DNA from 2 places in the Faecalicoccus sp. LCP19S3_E2 genome. Region 1 is predicted to be linked to the other one. Evidence: a T-box and tRNA genes for the amino acid it is inferred to sense, from the RefSeq annotation. Region 1 holds a T-box; the other holds one or more tRNA genes.

What was found. A T-box is a leader RNA that pairs with one kind of tRNA and senses whether it is charged. The one in region 1 lies ahead of serS (serine--tRNA ligase), so its partner is inferred to be a tRNA-Ser.
Region 2: it has a tRNA-Ser gene. The T-box ahead of serS (serine--tRNA ligase) is inferred to sense a tRNA for this amino acid. The anticodon was not compared.

The regions. Positions count from the first base shown of each region.
Region 1 covers NZ_JBQKEP010000007.1:30,338-38,540, forward strand. Annotated here, with positions in the region: gene gyrA (DNA gyrase subunit A) at 1-306, shown strand, start outside; gene brnQ (branched-chain amino acid transport system II carrier protein) at 360-1,469, shown strand; T-box leader at 1,553-1,756, shown strand; gene serS (serine--tRNA ligase) at 1,800-3,080, shown strand; gene ACTQX6_RS07765 (kinase to dihydroxyacetone kinase) at 3,166-3,417, shown strand; RNA gene ffs (signal recognition particle sRNA small type) at 3,450-3,547, shown strand; gene tadA (tRNA adenosine(34) deaminase TadA) at 3,558-4,016, shown strand; gene dnaX (DNA polymerase III subunit gamma/tau) at 4,062-5,834, shown strand; gene recR (recombination mediator RecR) at 5,877-6,461, shown strand; gene ACTQX6_RS07790 (hypothetical protein) at 7,020-7,565, shown strand; gene ACTQX6_RS07795 (CYTH domain-containing protein) at 7,562-8,113, opposite strand; gene ACTQX6_RS07800 (NAD(+)/NADH kinase) at 8,153-8,203, shown strand, end outside.
Region 2 covers NZ_JBQKEP010000010.1:18,139-26,341, forward strand. Annotated here, with positions in the region: gene ACTQX6_RS09285 (hypothetical protein) at 1-192, shown strand, start outside; gene ACTQX6_RS09290 (hypothetical protein) at 223-588, opposite strand; gene ACTQX6_RS09295 (M56 family metallopeptidase) at 795-1,904, shown strand; tRNA gene ACTQX6_RS09300 (tRNA-Arg) at 2,047-2,123, shown strand; tRNA gene ACTQX6_RS09305 (tRNA-Pro) at 2,137-2,213, shown strand; tRNA gene ACTQX6_RS09310 (tRNA-Met) at 2,228-2,304, shown strand; tRNA gene ACTQX6_RS09315 (tRNA-Ile) at 2,316-2,392, shown strand; tRNA gene ACTQX6_RS09320 (tRNA-Ser) at 2,407-2,497, shown strand; tRNA gene ACTQX6_RS09325 (tRNA-Met) at 2,518-2,594, shown strand; tRNA gene ACTQX6_RS09330 (tRNA-Phe) at 2,598-2,673, shown strand; gene ACTQX6_RS09335 (MFS transporter) at 2,946-4,283, shown strand; gene ACTQX6_RS09340 (MFS transporter) at 4,280-5,551, shown strand; gene ACTQX6_RS09345 (CocE/NonD family hydrolase) at 5,559-7,346, shown strand; gene ACTQX6_RS09350 (helix-turn-helix transcriptional regulator) at 7,536-8,117, shown strand.

The DNA.
Region 1 (8,203 bases):
AATGGATATGGTAAACGCAGTGATTTTGAAGAATATCGTTTGACCTCCCGTGGTAAAAAAGGTGTACGTACGATAAATATTACCGAGAAAACAGGAAATTTAGTCAGTGTAAAAGCTGTCAATGGGGATGAAGATGCGATGATCGTATCCAGCTCCGGTATCATGATTCGTATCTCACTGGCCAGTGTCGGTGTTTATGGACGTAATACGCAGGGGATTAAATTGATTCATCTGACAGAAGGTTCTAAAGTGACCAAGGTTACTTTAGTTGATCATGACGAGGATGAAGAAACACAGGAAGAATAAATCTGGAGATCCTTATTGTTTATCACAATAAGGGTCTTTTTTAAGGAGATCGTATGGAAAAGTTAAATATCAAAAATAGTATATTGATAGGATTTACTCTGTTTTCAATGTTTTTTGGAGCTGGAAATTTGATCTTTCCTCCCTTATTAGGAGCACAATCCGGTTCTTCGTTTTTACTTTCAATCCTTGGATTTTTATTAATGGCAGTTGTCGTTCCCAGCGTTACCGTTATTGTCGTTGCCAGGCATCAGGGATTAAAAAATCTAACAGATCAGATTCATCCTTATTTCACACTTTTGTTTGTGACACTAGTTTATTTATTGATCGGACCCTGTGTTGCGATTCCCAGAACCGCTTCGACTTCATTTGAAATGGCATTGACACCTTTGATTCAGGAAGACAATCGCATGTTATTTCAAATTGTATATTCCCTTCTCTTTTTCACATTGGCAGGACTTGTGGCGTTAAAGCCAAATAAATTAAAAAATTTATTAGGAAAATTTATGACACCCATCTTATTGATCTTAATATTGATTGTATTTTTAGGTGCTGTTTTTTTGCTTCCTGTTCATATTGGGGATCCTTATACAAGATATGCATCATCACCGGTATTATCCGGAATCGTGGATGGCTATCAAACCATGGATATTTTGGCGGCATTAAATTTTGGAATTATTATCGCCATCAATATTCAAGATTTAGGAATTAAAAAACCAAAAAGAGTTGCGATTGAAATTATGAAGGCAGGACTGATTACCGGAATGTTATTGGCAATTGTTTATTGTGCTACCGGTTATATAGGAATGCATAGCTCCGGTATGTTTGATCAAGTGACAAATGGTGCACAGGTTTTAGTCTATTCTATAGAAAATAGCTTTGGATCATTTGCACAAATCTTAGTAGGCATGATTTTCTTTATTGCCTGCTTTAATGTTTGTACCGGATTATTATCTTGTTGTGCCCAATATTTTCAGGAACTTGTTCCAAAGATTTCCTATAAAAAATGGTTATTACTTTTTGTGATTTTCAGTTTTATTATTTCAAGTTTAGGTTTAGATTTTATTTTAAATATGTCGTTACCTATTTTATCCATCATGTGTCCGATTGCGATTTTAATTGTAGTCTTTGGAATCTTTAAAAAACCTAAGCAGATCAAAGAATAGGAATATCATATGATTATTCGCATTCTATAAAATTCTATTCGATTCAAACTTGCACTCTTATTGAAAGAATGATATAAAATATACTGAAAACAATGAAAAGGAAAAGTACATTTATTCTTTTTTATAGAGACGATATGGCTGGTGAAAATATCGAGAAGATAAATGGAAAAGCCCCTTTGAGTGAAACAGGGAAAAAAGTATCTGTTTTCGGTACATACCGTTATCATGTCAAGAGATCTTATTTTTTTAAGATAAGAAGGGTGGCAACGCGAGACATCGTCCCTTTGTGGTACATGTCTCTTTTTTAATGGACAAAAGGAGGATATAGAAATGTTAGATATTAAATTTGTCCGAGAAAATCCGGATTTGGTCAAAGAGAATATGAAGAAAAAATTCCAGGATGCAAAGATTCCTTTGGTCAATGAAGTTTTACAGGAAGATAAAGAGCTTCGTCAGACTCAGCAGCATGCAGATGATCTGCGAGGGCAGAGAAAAACAATTTCCAAACAAATTGGAGCTTTGATGGGACAAGGTAAAAAAGAGGAAGCAGAAGAAGTAAAACAGAAAGTAGCTTCGATTGCTCAGGAATTGGAAGCCTTGGAAGAAAAGGAAGATAAATTAAGAGAATCTGTCAAACAGAAAATGATGATGATTCCTAATATGATCGATGAAAGTGTTCCTATTGGAAAAGATGATTCAGAAAATGTGGAATTAGAAAAATTTGGAGAACCCGTTGTACCAGATTTTGAAATTCCATATCATACAGAAATCATGGAACGTTTAAATGGAATTGATTTGGACAGTGCTCGTAAAGTTGCCGGAAATGGATTCTATTATTTAATGGGTGATGTGGCTCGTTTACACTCTGCCATACTTTCCTATGCACGTGATTTTATGATCAATAAAGGATTTACTTATTGTATTCCACCGTATATGATTCGTTCTGCCGTTGTTGATGGTGTTATGAGCTTTGCGGAAATGGAAGGCATGATGTATAAAATTGAAGGCGAAGATCTGTATTTGATTGGAACCAGCGAACATTCTATGATTGGTAAATTTATTGATACGATCTTAGATGAAAAAGATCTTCCTTATACTTATACGTCTTTCTCTCCATGCTTCAGAAAGGAAAAAGGAGCGCATGGTATCGAGGAACGTGGTGTCTATCGAATTCATCAATTTGAAAAACAGGAAATGATCGTTGTATGTAAGCCGGAAGAAAGTATGGAATGGTTTAAAAAACTTTACATGAATACAGTAGAATTCTTCCGTTCATTAGATGTACCGGTAAGAACACTGGAATGTTGCTCCGGTGATTTGGCGGATTTAAAATGTAAATCCGTGGATGTAGAGGCCTGGTCTCCTAGACAGAAAAAATACTTTGAAGTTGGTAGCTGTTCTAATTTGACAGACGCACAGGCAAGACGTCTTCGCATTCGTGTAAAAGATGAAAAAGGAAATAAATATTTTGCCCATACTTTAAACAATACTTGTGTGGCTCCACCGCGTATGTTGATCGCATTCCTGGAAAACAACCTGCAGGAAGATGGAAGTGTATTGATTCCAGAAGCATTACAGCCATATATGGGTGGTAAAAAGAAAATAGGATAACCTGTAAAAGATAATTGTGAATTCATATGAATTTATGATTATCTTTTTTTATAGTATGATATATGAAAAAAGAAAGGAAATCATCATGATAGAGTTTAAATATGATACACAATTATTGATTGAAGGTAAAAATCTCGATGAAAATAAGATTCATGATTATTTTATAGAGAATTTTAAAGGAGATTGTTTATTGGCAGTAGGTGATGATGAATTGATCAAAATACATTTTCATACCAATGATCCCTGGAAAGTATTGGAATACTGTGCCAGCTTAGGAGAAATTTATGATATTGTGATTGAAGATATGGATCGTCAATCTAGAGGATTAAAAGGATAAACTTGTTGAAAATGTAAATTCATATGATATAATAAGAAAGCTACTACAATGATGTCAAATGAATCAGGTCAGGTCGGGAACGAAGCAGCCTTAAGTTTGCTCCATCATGTGTAGTAGTTTTTTTATAGGAAGCTGCGAATATGTTAAATGATGAAAAATGGATGAAACAAGCAATTAAACAAGCTAAAATGGCTGCGGCAAAAGATGAAGTTCCTATTGGATGTGTTATTGTTAAAGACGATAAAATCATTGCTCGTGCTTACAATAAAAGAGAGATGAATCAACAATCCATTGCTCATGCAGAAATTTTGGCTATTCAGAAAGCATGTAAGAAATTAAATACATGGCGGTTGGAAGGATGTACGTTATATGTAACGTTAGAGCCTTGTCCGATGTGCGCTGGTGCTATTATACAATCTCGTATCGAACGTGTTGTCTATGGCGCCTACGATCCAAAGGGAGGTTGTGTTGGTTCTTGTACCAACTTATTTGAAACAAAAGGATTTAATCATTATCCAAGTTATACAAGTGGAATATTAGAGGAAGAGTGCTCAAGTCTTTTAAAGGAGTTTTTTAAACAGAAACGAAAGAAGGCTTGAGCCTTTATGCTATAATGAAGAGGTTAGAAAGTGAGGTCTGAATTTATGTATCAGGCATTATATAGAAAATATAGACCCCAGAGATTTGAGGATGTTGTTGGACAAAGACATATCATCCAAACATTAAAAAATGCAATTGATCAGAATCGTATAGGACATGCTTATTTATTTTGCGGACCTCGTGGAACCGGAAAAACAACGGTTGCCAAAATCTTTGCGAAGATGTTGAATTGTGAAAGTGAACATCATAAGCCATGTGAAAAATGTGTGAATTGTCAGATGGTTCAAAATGGAAATCATCCGGATATCATAGAAATCGATGCTGCATCTAATAATGGTGTAGATGAAGTTCGTAACTTGATCGAACGTGTAAAATATGCTCCAATGCAGGGAAAATATAAAGTATATATCATTGATGAGGTTCATATGATGACAACAGGTGCTTTTAATGCCCTTTTAAAAACCATTGAAGAACCTCCAGCCCATGTAGTCTTTATTTTGGCAACAACAGAGCCTAATAAAGTAATTCCAACTATCATTTCTCGTTGTCAACGATTTGATTTTAATAAAGTATGCATGGAAGATCTGACAAAGCGAATAACAATCGTTTGTGAACAGGAGAATATACAAATTGATCAAGAAGCCATTCGTTTAATTGCACAATTAAGCGATGGAGGGATGCGTGATGCGTTATCTATATTAGATCAATGTGTCGCATTTTGCACTTCCAAGATTACAGTCAATGATGTTCGTCAGATTTATGGTGTTGTAACTTTAGATGAATTAGGTGATTTATTTTATGCACTATACAAAAGAGATATAGAATTTGTTGTTCAGAAGCTTCAAGAAGCAGAAGAAGCAGGAATGGATTTAAAACGATTAACACAAGATTTAATTTCATTATTAAAAGACAGTATCATTTTAGATTATGCCGCAAATACGGATTTAGTTTCGGATTCAAATAAAAGAATTATTCAAGAAAAGATATCTATGGCACCTTCTCCATTTAGAATCCGTGTCTTAGATGAATTGATGGATGTATATAGTAAATTTAATTATGCATCCAGTGTAATTGATTATTTAGAAACAGGTTTATTAAAATCAATTGCCGATTCATATGAAATATCTTTGAAAACAGAGCCAGAAAAGAATAAAATCGATAAGAGTTTTGATTCTGAAATTACTATGAGCAATAGCAAAAACTCATATGAAACGGTATCTGAACAATCAGAAATAAAAGAAAAAAGTACGAAAAATAGCGATTTTGAGGCAATTTCGGAAAAAAATGAAATATCTGATGTTTCACGTGAAACATTGAAGGATGTGAGAAAAGAAGATCGTAAAATCATATTAAGCGATGAATATGTACTACAATTGCTTGTAGGTGCTCAGAAGACACAAAGACAAATAGATTCTTTGAAACTAAAGGATAATGATATGTATTTATCTGATTTAGACGCGGCTAAATACGCATCAACACTACGTAATGTGAATTTAGTGGCAAGTGGAAACACGTATATGATTGTTAGTGTAAAATCAGAAATTCAGGCAAAAGAGATCAATGCCATGCAGTTGGAAGAGGGATATGAAAACTATACGGAACAATTGTTAGGAACACCTAAGGTAGTTTTCGCAGTTGATTCAGTGCAACATAATCGTGTAATTGATGAATTTAGACAAAAAATGTTAACACATACTTTACCAGAAGCTGCTGAGGTAATCATTAAACCAAAACTTGAAAAAAGTGAAGTAAGAGAAGAAACGATTGAAGAAAAGATGAAAAACTATTTTCCAGGCATAACAATCATAGATGACTAATCATATGATTAAAAAAGGAAAATAAAAAAATGGAGGAATAGAATGTATCCAAAAAAATTTGAAAATCTGATTCTGGCATTTCAAAATCTACCAGGAGTAGGTCGAAAGACAGCTGAGAGATATGCCTTTGAAACATTAAATTGGGAACAGGAAAAAAGAGAAGAATTTGTAAATTCCTTACAAGTTTTAATCGAGGGTGTAGATACATGTAAGGTGTGTGGTAATCTCAGTGATGGAGATATATGTTCAATCTGTTCAGATCAAAATAGAAATCATACATTATTATGTGTTGTACAAAGCCCGAAAGACATATTGGCCATTGAATCTATTCAAGAATATAAGGGAGTTTACCATGTATTAAATGGAGTTATAAATACATCAAGAGGAATTCTTCCTGAAGATATAAATATTGATTCATTAGTTGATAGAATCCATAAAGATGAAATTAAAGAAGTTATTCTTGCTCTTGATCCAACAGTAGAGGGAGAAACTACATCGTTATATATTGAAAAGCTTATAGGAAAGGATGTTTTGGTCACACGATTGGCATATGGTATTCCTATGGGTGGTCATTTGGATTATACAGATAGTTTGACTCTTTTAAAGGCGTTTCAAGGAAGAAAATAGTATATTTAGGATATATCATATGATTAATTTATGAAAATTCCTACTGATATTGACTAAAAAACACCCATTCTTATTTTCATATGATATAAATTTCTTAAAATCATATTAAATTTCATATATTTTCATACGAAAAAATCAGAATATATGAATAATCATATATTCTATGAAATGATTAAAATTTCATTTTATCAAAATATATGAAAATCATATTAAAGAATAAAAAATGTATGAAAAGAAATATGAGTTTAATATTGTGAAAAAATAAATCATATGAAAACATAATTATAAAAATTAAAAAGGATTTTCATAAAATTATATTCATATGAATAATAATGACAAGAAAACTAATTCATATGATTTATGAATTAAAACGATACAAGCTTAAAATAGAACTATGAAATATCATAGGAAGAAAATATGAAAAATCACAATGTAAAGATAATGTTAAAAAAATTATATGAATATCCTATGATGTTGTGGAAATGAATGAAGAAATATGCTAAGATAGTAAAGCACAATAAGAATTTACTTAGGAAAATCATAGGAAAGGGGATCGTAATGGAAGATAAAAAGCCAATAGATGTCTTCTACGATATGGATATTGCGCAAATTTGTCAGCATTTTTCTAAATCAAGAAATACAGTTGATAAAGCAATTGCGAAATTAGTAAAAGATAATCCAGATAAAGACTGGAAATATAAAAATCCAGAAACACGACGGATCACGATCAAAGCAGAAGGTGTTGAACATCTTTCTAAGTATTTTCGTAAAGAAAAACATGAAATTTCTACAGTAGAAATGGAACTTCGATATGAAAATGAAAAGTTAAAAGCCATAATAGAAGAAAAAGAAAAAGCACAGGAAAAAATCGAAGAATTATATAAAGAACGTTTAGCGTTGGAAATAGAAAAAAACAAACAAACATTCTTATTGGAAAATCAGACAAAGGATGAGAAAATCCAAAAGCTTCAACATGAAAATGAAGTTCTTCGAGAAGAAGCTGAATCGGTTGAACAGATGCGGCAAAAGATCGAAGATTATAAAAAGAAAGAAGAAGAATATAATTCAAAATCCTTCTTCTATCGATTAACTCATAAATTTTAAGATTTATCAAAGGCTCTGGCAATCTTGCTGGGGCAATTTTTTATATATTGAAGATGTATTGGTTTTAAAATCTGATTAAAATATGAAATCCCATTATGTTCATATTTATATTCATATTCTAATTCATAATCAACATGATGATCATACTGGGTAATGTCGGCGCATAATGTTGCACGTTCCAAGTCTTTTTCATAACGTTTTGTGGTGAATGATACAATAGGGATTAATCCATGAAAAGGAATGTCATGTGTTTTTAACCAGGTTAGAATTTCTTCATCTTTTATATTTAGTAAGTCTTGGGTATTTACTTCTTTTTCGTACTCAAAATGAGTTATGGCATCTTTTCGAATTTTTAAGGTAAAAATATATCGATCATCAACAATTCGTATTCTTACAGCACCATTTTTTTGTTTTACTTTTCTGTCTAATGTATCGTAATAAATATTAGTTTGTATCTTATATTTATTTAAATCATATGATTTTATGATGAAATTCATATCCTCTTCTTTAATTAAAATCTTTAATTCTCTTTCTATAGGTTCTTTCATAAAGTAATCTCCTTTTAAAATATGGTACAATAGAAAACAATGAAAGGAAAGATGATTATGCGTTTTGCGACAATTGTTAGAACGGATGAA
Region 2 (8,203 bases), on a different contig from region 1:
ACCGAAACCAAGAGCGCAACCTATGGTATCGTCATGTCATTGACCTACATTGTGTGCTTTGCGTTTATCTATATCCATATGAGCACCTATGTCTTTGGAACAATCATGTCACTTTTCTGCATACTCTATATTTTAATTGCGTATAAACTGGTTTATGCGAAAGCTCCGAAAACATTTCGCTTACGACGATAAAAAAACGACAGGACTTGACGTCTTGTCGTTTTATGCTTTTACGACCTTAAACTGCAGAGTTTTGATTTCATCTTTATACGCAATGGAAACTTGATACGTACCACATTCTAAATAGTCTTTTCCTTTAGAAACAACGTTACAGTTTTCATCCAATGTATATTTTTCACGATCTAATAAAGGTGAGTATAAAATCGCCTTTTTTAAGACTTCGGAAGATACGCTGGAGTCTAAAAAATTCTCTACTTTCAGATTTACAATTTCCCCTTTTTGATAAACAATGTTCGAACGAACCGGCAAGATATCCGCATGGGAACATGCACTGATAAACAAGCCAAAAATAACAGCCGCCAATGACAGGAGGATAGAACCCCGGACTATGATTTGTTTCCCCTTCATGAATGTAAAACCCCTTAATGATAAATCCCCTTTCGTAGCTGTATTATAGCACAATACAATCGCTGAATTTTATAAAATTTTCTTAATTTTTTTGTTCGATTTAAGAATCAATAGAAAGCCTGTTTTATGTCCTCATGAAATCTTAATGTTCTTTTTGAAAGAATTAGGATATAATAAATTTATAACGGGGGGGGGGTTATAATTTTATGCATATATCTGCTTCTTCGATTTTTATTACTTTATTAATGGCATTGGGGATGATTCTGCTTTTTTATGTTTTGATACAGAAAAAGAAGACACATCTTCTATTTCGGACGGATCTTTTGATATTGTTGGCGATGATCATATGGGGCCGTCTTTTTTTACCGGTGGAATTTCCTTTTACTATAACGATTGCGTTTAGTGCTTTGATGAATCCTTTACAGGCTCTTTTAAACACTGTGGTATTCGGCCATCGGTTTGGCGAAGTGATCATGATTCTCTGGTTTGTGGGGATGATAGCTACCGCTCTTCATTCTTTATATATGTTAAAAAGGATGTTTGATCTACAAAAGATCATTCAAAAGAAAAGTGAAGTGTTTCATATTTCTGATTTCATGAAGGTGAATCCAAAAAACGATTATCCGGTTTGGAAGACGGATTTAATCGAAGTTCCTATGGTTTTAGGATGGCAAAAAGTGATCCTGTTACCAAATGTTTCTTATTCACAAAAGGAAATAGAACACATTTTATCGCATGAGCAGCAGCACATTCTAAATCATGATATATGGATCAAACAGCTGATGAATCTTTTAACGATCGTATATTGGTGGTTTTTACCGGTGTACTGGCTGAAAAATCAAGTTCAGATCGTATTGGAGATGCGTGTAGATGAAAAAGTAACACGTTCTATGACACAGGAGAAAATGTTGGACTATGTTTCCACTTTAGTGGAAATGAACGAGAAGATAACTAAAAATGTGTTACAGAAGAGATTGCGATTTTCATCGAGCTTTTTCTTAGCGGAAAATAGAAATGTTTTATCGTATCGTGTTCAATATCTTTTAGAATCCAAACAGAAGAAAAAGACAAATAAAGGTATTTTACTGTTTGTGTTTATGCTTCCTGTTTTCACAAATCTTGTCATTTTTGAGCCTTATCATGAAAATGCTCCTGGAACCGAAGGAACATGGAGCGAGCAAGAAATGCAGGAGCAGGGATATTTGATTCATCATCAAGATGGAACTTATACTTTTTGTATAGATGGGCAACAGGCGACTATACAAAATATAAAAGATCCTATCTTTGAAAATATAAAAGTGATAGAGGAGGAATAATGGGTTATGAAAATGGTTCTGTGAAATCATCGAAGGCATCTTTTTTTGACAGATAGATACGACAATCCGTGTAAAATTTAAAAAAAGGCATTGCAAAAGGGGAAAGGCTGTGCTATATTAATTGAGCACTGATTGTGTATGTGCGCCCATAGCTCAATTGGATAGAGCGTTTGACTACGGATCAAAAGGTTGTGGGTTCGACTCCTGCTGGGCGCGCCATTTATTTTGTTTTCGGGACGTAGCACAGCTTGGTAGTGCACTTGATTTGGGATCAAGGGGTCGCAGGTTCAAATCCTGTCGTCCCGACCACTTTCTAAATTTTTGGCTGGGTAGCTTAGTTGGCTAGAGCATCCGGTTCATACCCGGAAGGTCGTGAGTTCGAGTCTCACTCCAGCCACCAACGAGTTTAATGGACCCTTAGCTCAGTTGGTCAGAGCATCCGGCTCATAACCGGCGGGTCGTAGGTTCGAGTCCTACAGGGTCCACCAATTTTAATACGATTGGAGAAGTACCCAAGTGGCTGAAGGGTCCGGTCTTGAAAACCGGTAGGTCGTTAGCGCGGCGCCTGGGTTCGAATCCCAGCTTCTCCGCCATTCAAGTTAATATTTCACATCGCGGGGTAGAGCAGTCTGGTAGCTCGTCGGGCTCATAACCCGGAGGTCGTTGGTTCAAATCCTTCCCCCGCAACCAAATGGTCTCATAGCTCAGTTGGTAGAGCAAAGGACTGAAAATCCTTGTGTCGTTGGTTCGATTCCGACTGAGACCACCACTTATGAAAATGAGTCTTTATCACATTCGATAAAGGCTTTTTTTGTTTTCTGAGTGTTCAATCGGGAATCTGTGTGAAAAGTATGATTTCTAGATTCAAATTAAGATGGATTTTTCCTTATTATTGAAAATAGATTTGCCCAACTTATTACTTCTTAATTAGGATTTTTTCGATGAAAAATCATTATGAAAATTCATGAAACAAAAATGAAAAAAATATTTGATATATTACTGGTATAAACGTATAATGAAAGCTGTTTTTAGGAGGGTGTAATGGAGACAATAAGGGAAAAGAGAAATATTCTTTGCTTCATTATAAGTTATGTCATCAATAATCTGGCAAGTGGTGTTTTATATGATACTTATGTGAATTATTTACAGGAAGTACAAGTCTCAATTGCGACATCTTTTTGGGCTTTTTACGGATATGCGACATTTATCAGTGCCTTGTTGTTATTGGCTGTACCTAAAATAGGCTATAAAAAACTGCTGCTGTTTTGTTCGCTAGGAACATCGTTTGCGTTTTTTGGGGCTATCTTTCTACAATATGACTGGGTGCTCTACGCTGCGACATTACTGGCTTTAACAGGTGTACAACTTCATTTTATTATGCTAAGTCCTTTTATTGCCTGTTATACTGAACATCTGGGCCTAAAAAAAATAAATTGGTACACAAGAACGTACTATATGGGATACATTGGTTATTTTATTGCCACTTATTTAGGGGGAGCTTTTGTGGTCAAAGCTTTTTCGATGGTTTCTGGCATTACATATTCTGCAGCGCAGGAAGCAACGCGATATATTACGCAGTTATCCAATGCCATGTATGCGAATTATATGATGGGGAATGAAATCGTATTATTTCTATTTGGCTGCATTTCTTTGATTTCATTAATTCCTGTATTGTTCATCAAAGAAAAGAAAGAAGACTTTATGACACATGAATTCCAAGAGAAGATTTCATGGAAGCAAAAAATAAGAGGGATTTCAGAGGTTTTATTAAATCGTTATTCCAGAGCTTATTTATTATATTGGGCTTTGATTTCTTTTGCGATGGGATTGTTTACATCGTATTATACCGTGTATTTGAATCGAAACCTGCATATTGATAAAGCTACATCTTCTTTAATTGTTTCGATTTCGTATATTGCCATTGTGTTGTTTATGTTTTTTACACCTAAGTGTGTGAAGAGATTTGGTAAAGTAGGTACGATCTTTTTTACAGTGATGGCTTCTATACCGTTTATGATCTTGATCGGATGTGGAAATTATCTGGGGGATTTTGTAGTCCCTGTTGTAGGTGGTGCTTTATTTATTCGAGCCGGTCTTGCCAACTTATCCAGTCCGGTCGATAGTTCCTTGTCTATGGATGTCATTCCTAAATCGATTCGTCCTATTTATACTTCGCTGGTGAATTTCATGGCGGGAATCGTTAGTATTTTAAGTGGTTACTTTACGGGTGGTTATTTATTTTTAGAACAATCTGGCTATCAGAAAGCTTATTTTATTGCCGCCGGACTTTATGCGGTTGCAGGCATAGTTCTTTATAAGGGATTACATTCCTTTAATCATAAAGAAGATCAAATTGTTAAACAGGAGGAGAGTTTATGAAAAACTTATTAGCAAAGCTCGGTTTTGGAGAGAAATTATCCAAAAATATTTGGGCGATTCTTATTGTTGCCTTTAGTGGAGCCATCATATACGGATTGCCATATTTCCGTTTTGATTATTATGATGCCTACTTGGCAACGTATCATTTAACTAATACACAGATAGGCGTTTTTGGCAGCATCTTAGGTATATTTGGGATGATTTCTTATCTGTTTGGAGGGGTTGTGGCCGACCGCTTCTCAACACGAATTATTTTGACTGTTTCTTTGATTGGAACCGGTCTTGGTGGTTTTGTTCATTTGTTGCCACTTAACTATTATGGATTGGTAGCGCTGTATGCTTTCTGGGGAATTTCAAGTTTATTTGCCTTTTGGCCGGCCTGTGTAAAAGCGGTGCGTATTTTGTCCGGTTCAGATGATCAGGGAAAAGCTTATGGTTTCTTTGAAGGCGGACGAGGCATCGGCGCGGCTTTGATGGCTATGGGAGCTGTGGTTGCGTTCCGTATTGGAATTGGACAGATCAACGATGAAGTACTGGGCATGAAAACCGTCATTGTATATTATTCCATTATTACGATTGCGATGGGTATTTTTTGTTTCTTTACGGTAAAGGATGGAAAAATGGAAAAGAGCGATCGTATTTCGTTTAAGGGAATAGGTCAAGTCTTAAAGATGCCTGCGGTTTGGATCATTGGATTTGTGACATTTTGTAATTATGTATTTACTTTATCTTTGTACTACTTTACACCTTATGCGACATCGATCTTAGGGGCAACGGTTACTTTTGGAGCGACTTTAGCTGCTTTAAAGCGTTGGTTTTCTTTATTTGGAAATGTAGGTGGTGGATTTTTCTCCGATAAATTTGGAACAGGAAATGCGCTTTTGATTTCATTTGTGATCATGATTTTGGGAACATTAGGCATTTTGATCTTGCCGATACAATCGGATTCAATTTTGATGTTTACGATTTTATTTGTTCTGATTTATATTTTCTACAATGTCAATTATGCGCAGACATGGGCTATGATGGATGAAGGTGGTATCCCTGAAAAATTCTCCGGAACGGCTGCGGGCATTATTTCCACAGTCGGCTATTTACCGGAAATCTTTGTTTCTGTATTAGCCGGGATTATGATCGATCAAAATCCTGGCGTAGATGGATATCGACATTTTTTCGGATTTTTGGTTGCGATGTTGGCCCTTGGTGCCATCTTTGTATTGATATGGAAAGCATATTTAAAGAAACATCCAAAAGAAACAAACAAATAGGAGTTTTATGAAAACAATTTTTGAAAAAGTATATGTGGAAACACCGGTGGATACGGATGAGGATGGAAAATACGATCTTATTGCGGTGTATATCAAACGTCCGCTTATAGATGAAAAAGTGCCGGCCGTATTTGTGGCGAATCCTTATATGTTACATTGTAATGAAGATTGGTATGAACTTTACGATGTCAATAAAAATATCAAGGCGTATTCGACGCAAAATATTACGGAAAGTGATATTTTGTTTGTTCCCAGAAAACAACCAATGTATCCTAAAACGAAGTCACAGGGGGAAGTAAAAACCAATCCGATTCCGGAACCGGATCCAAGTGAATACGAATGTATTTCGGATTTGTATGATCATTTGATTGAAAGAGGATATGCCGGTGTTTTTAGTGCCGGATTGGGAACAAGAGGATCGGATGGTTTGACGCGTACCGGTTCGCAGGAAGAAATTCTTGCGTTTAAATCGGTTATCGATTGGTTGAATGGAAGAGCTCGTGCTTTTGTCGATCGTACAAGACAAATGGAGATCAAAGCGCATTGGTGTACCGGTTCTGTTGCCATGTCGGCTCGTTCTTATTTAGGAACGATGTGTATCGGTGTTGCGACGACCGGTGTTGAAGGGTTGAAAACGATCATTCCGGAAGCAGGTATCTCTAATTGGTATGAATACTATCGACATAATGGTTTAACATTACCGGCCATGGACTGGCAGGGAGATGACTTAGATATTTTGTCAAAATATTGTTTTTCAAGAGTTCTGGATTCTAAAGATTTTGAAACGATACGTCCTTTATTTGAAAAATCGCAAAAGGAGCTTCAAGAAGGAGAAGACCGGGAATCCGGAAACTATAATCGCTTCTGGGATGAAAGAAACTATCTCAAACATGTCGATCAAATCAAGGCTTCTGTTTTTGTGATACAAGGACTTAATGATTGGAACGTAAAACCGGATCAAGGCATCTTGTTGTTTGAAAAGCTGCAGGAATTCGGAAAAGATCGAATGATGTTGTTGCATCAGGGACAACATATATACACATATCACTTAGAAGGCAGTCCGACTTTGTCTTTGATTGATCGATGGCTGGATTATTATTTAAAAGGTATGGATACCGGCATACAAGATGAGGCAAAGATCTTTGTTGAGAGCAATGTAGATCAGACGGTTTGGATGAAGGAAGAGCATTGGCCGCCTAGGCAAATGGAAGTGTATCAAATCAAGGATTCAGGAGTTCAAACGATCATAGATGATCTATCCAAAACAGTGTATGATCGAAAAAAGAAAAATACCAAAGAATGGCTGGATGAACTGGTATTAACACAAAATGCTCATTCGCTCTCGTTTGATCTGGAAACGTTTAAAAGGTCAGTTCGTTTTGCGGGTCGGGCAAAAGTACAGTTTCGTGCCCGTATCAATCAGCCAACCGCCATATTAAGTGCTATGCTGGTTGAAAAGGGAGAACAAAAACGATTAACGTGTCAGCTAGATGGCGATGAGAATCGTTCTTTTCGATTTAAGATGGAACAGGAACCATCCGCTTATTCTGTGATTACGCGAGGATGGATGAATGCACAAAATCGAAACAACAATTATTCAAAAGAAGAAATCAATCCTCAAAACTGGTACACCTATTCCTTTGAGTTTGTATCCAATGATTATACAATTGCACCAGGACATACGCTGGCTTTGATCTTGTATGGTATGGATGTAGATCAGACTCAGCTTCCATGGATATCGACAGCAATCGAAGTTGATACATCTTCTATCGTTGTAGAATGTCCTGTTAAGTAAGCAGGAAGAAAGAACTGGATATTCATAATTGATGAACGTCTTGAAAAAATAAATTGATAAAATGGAGAGATTCGAGAGTGAATTTCTCCATTTTTTTAAAAGAATTGTAGGAAAACAAGGATTCCCATTTTCTTTGCATGACAGTTATTTTTTCATATTTTATTATAATGTTGAAAGGGGGCATGAATCATGACATACCTCAAATCAAATTTACATTATTTACGTTTAAAGAATGGTTTATCACAAAAAGAACTGGCCTCAAAATTGTATATGGCCCATCAGACGATATCCAATCACGAACTGGGAAAATCCGAACCGGATTTAGATGGTATGCAAAAGTATGCGGATTTTTATCAGATTCCATTATCAGATTTGATCGATGTTGATCTTTCCAAAAAACAGAAAGGTTTCATAGATTTGGGAAATGTACTGCTTGATACACATCGGAAAACCTTTCAAATCTTATCAGGAACGAAAGGAATCTATGCGATAAAGGATATTTGTAAGTGTCAGATCGTATTTGAAGATGCCAAGTATCATGATGAAGAACATCCGTTTCCTGTGGATCGCAGGGTTTTGGTCACAAATTATAATTTCTGGTGGTTTAATCGAAAAGTATATATTGGTTTAGAAATTGAAATGAAAGATCATAGAAAACTATATGTATATGTTTCGAATGATGCAAAGGTTCAAAATTCGGATTCTTTTAAGAAGTATAGAAAGCAGGCAAATCAGATCAAAAAGAAACTGATGAAATATCGTTCGTTTTAATACTTGTATAGATAGATTATGCTAAAGGTTTGTTGTCGAGAAGAGAAACGAATGTTTTTTAATTAGGATATTATTTTGAATATGGA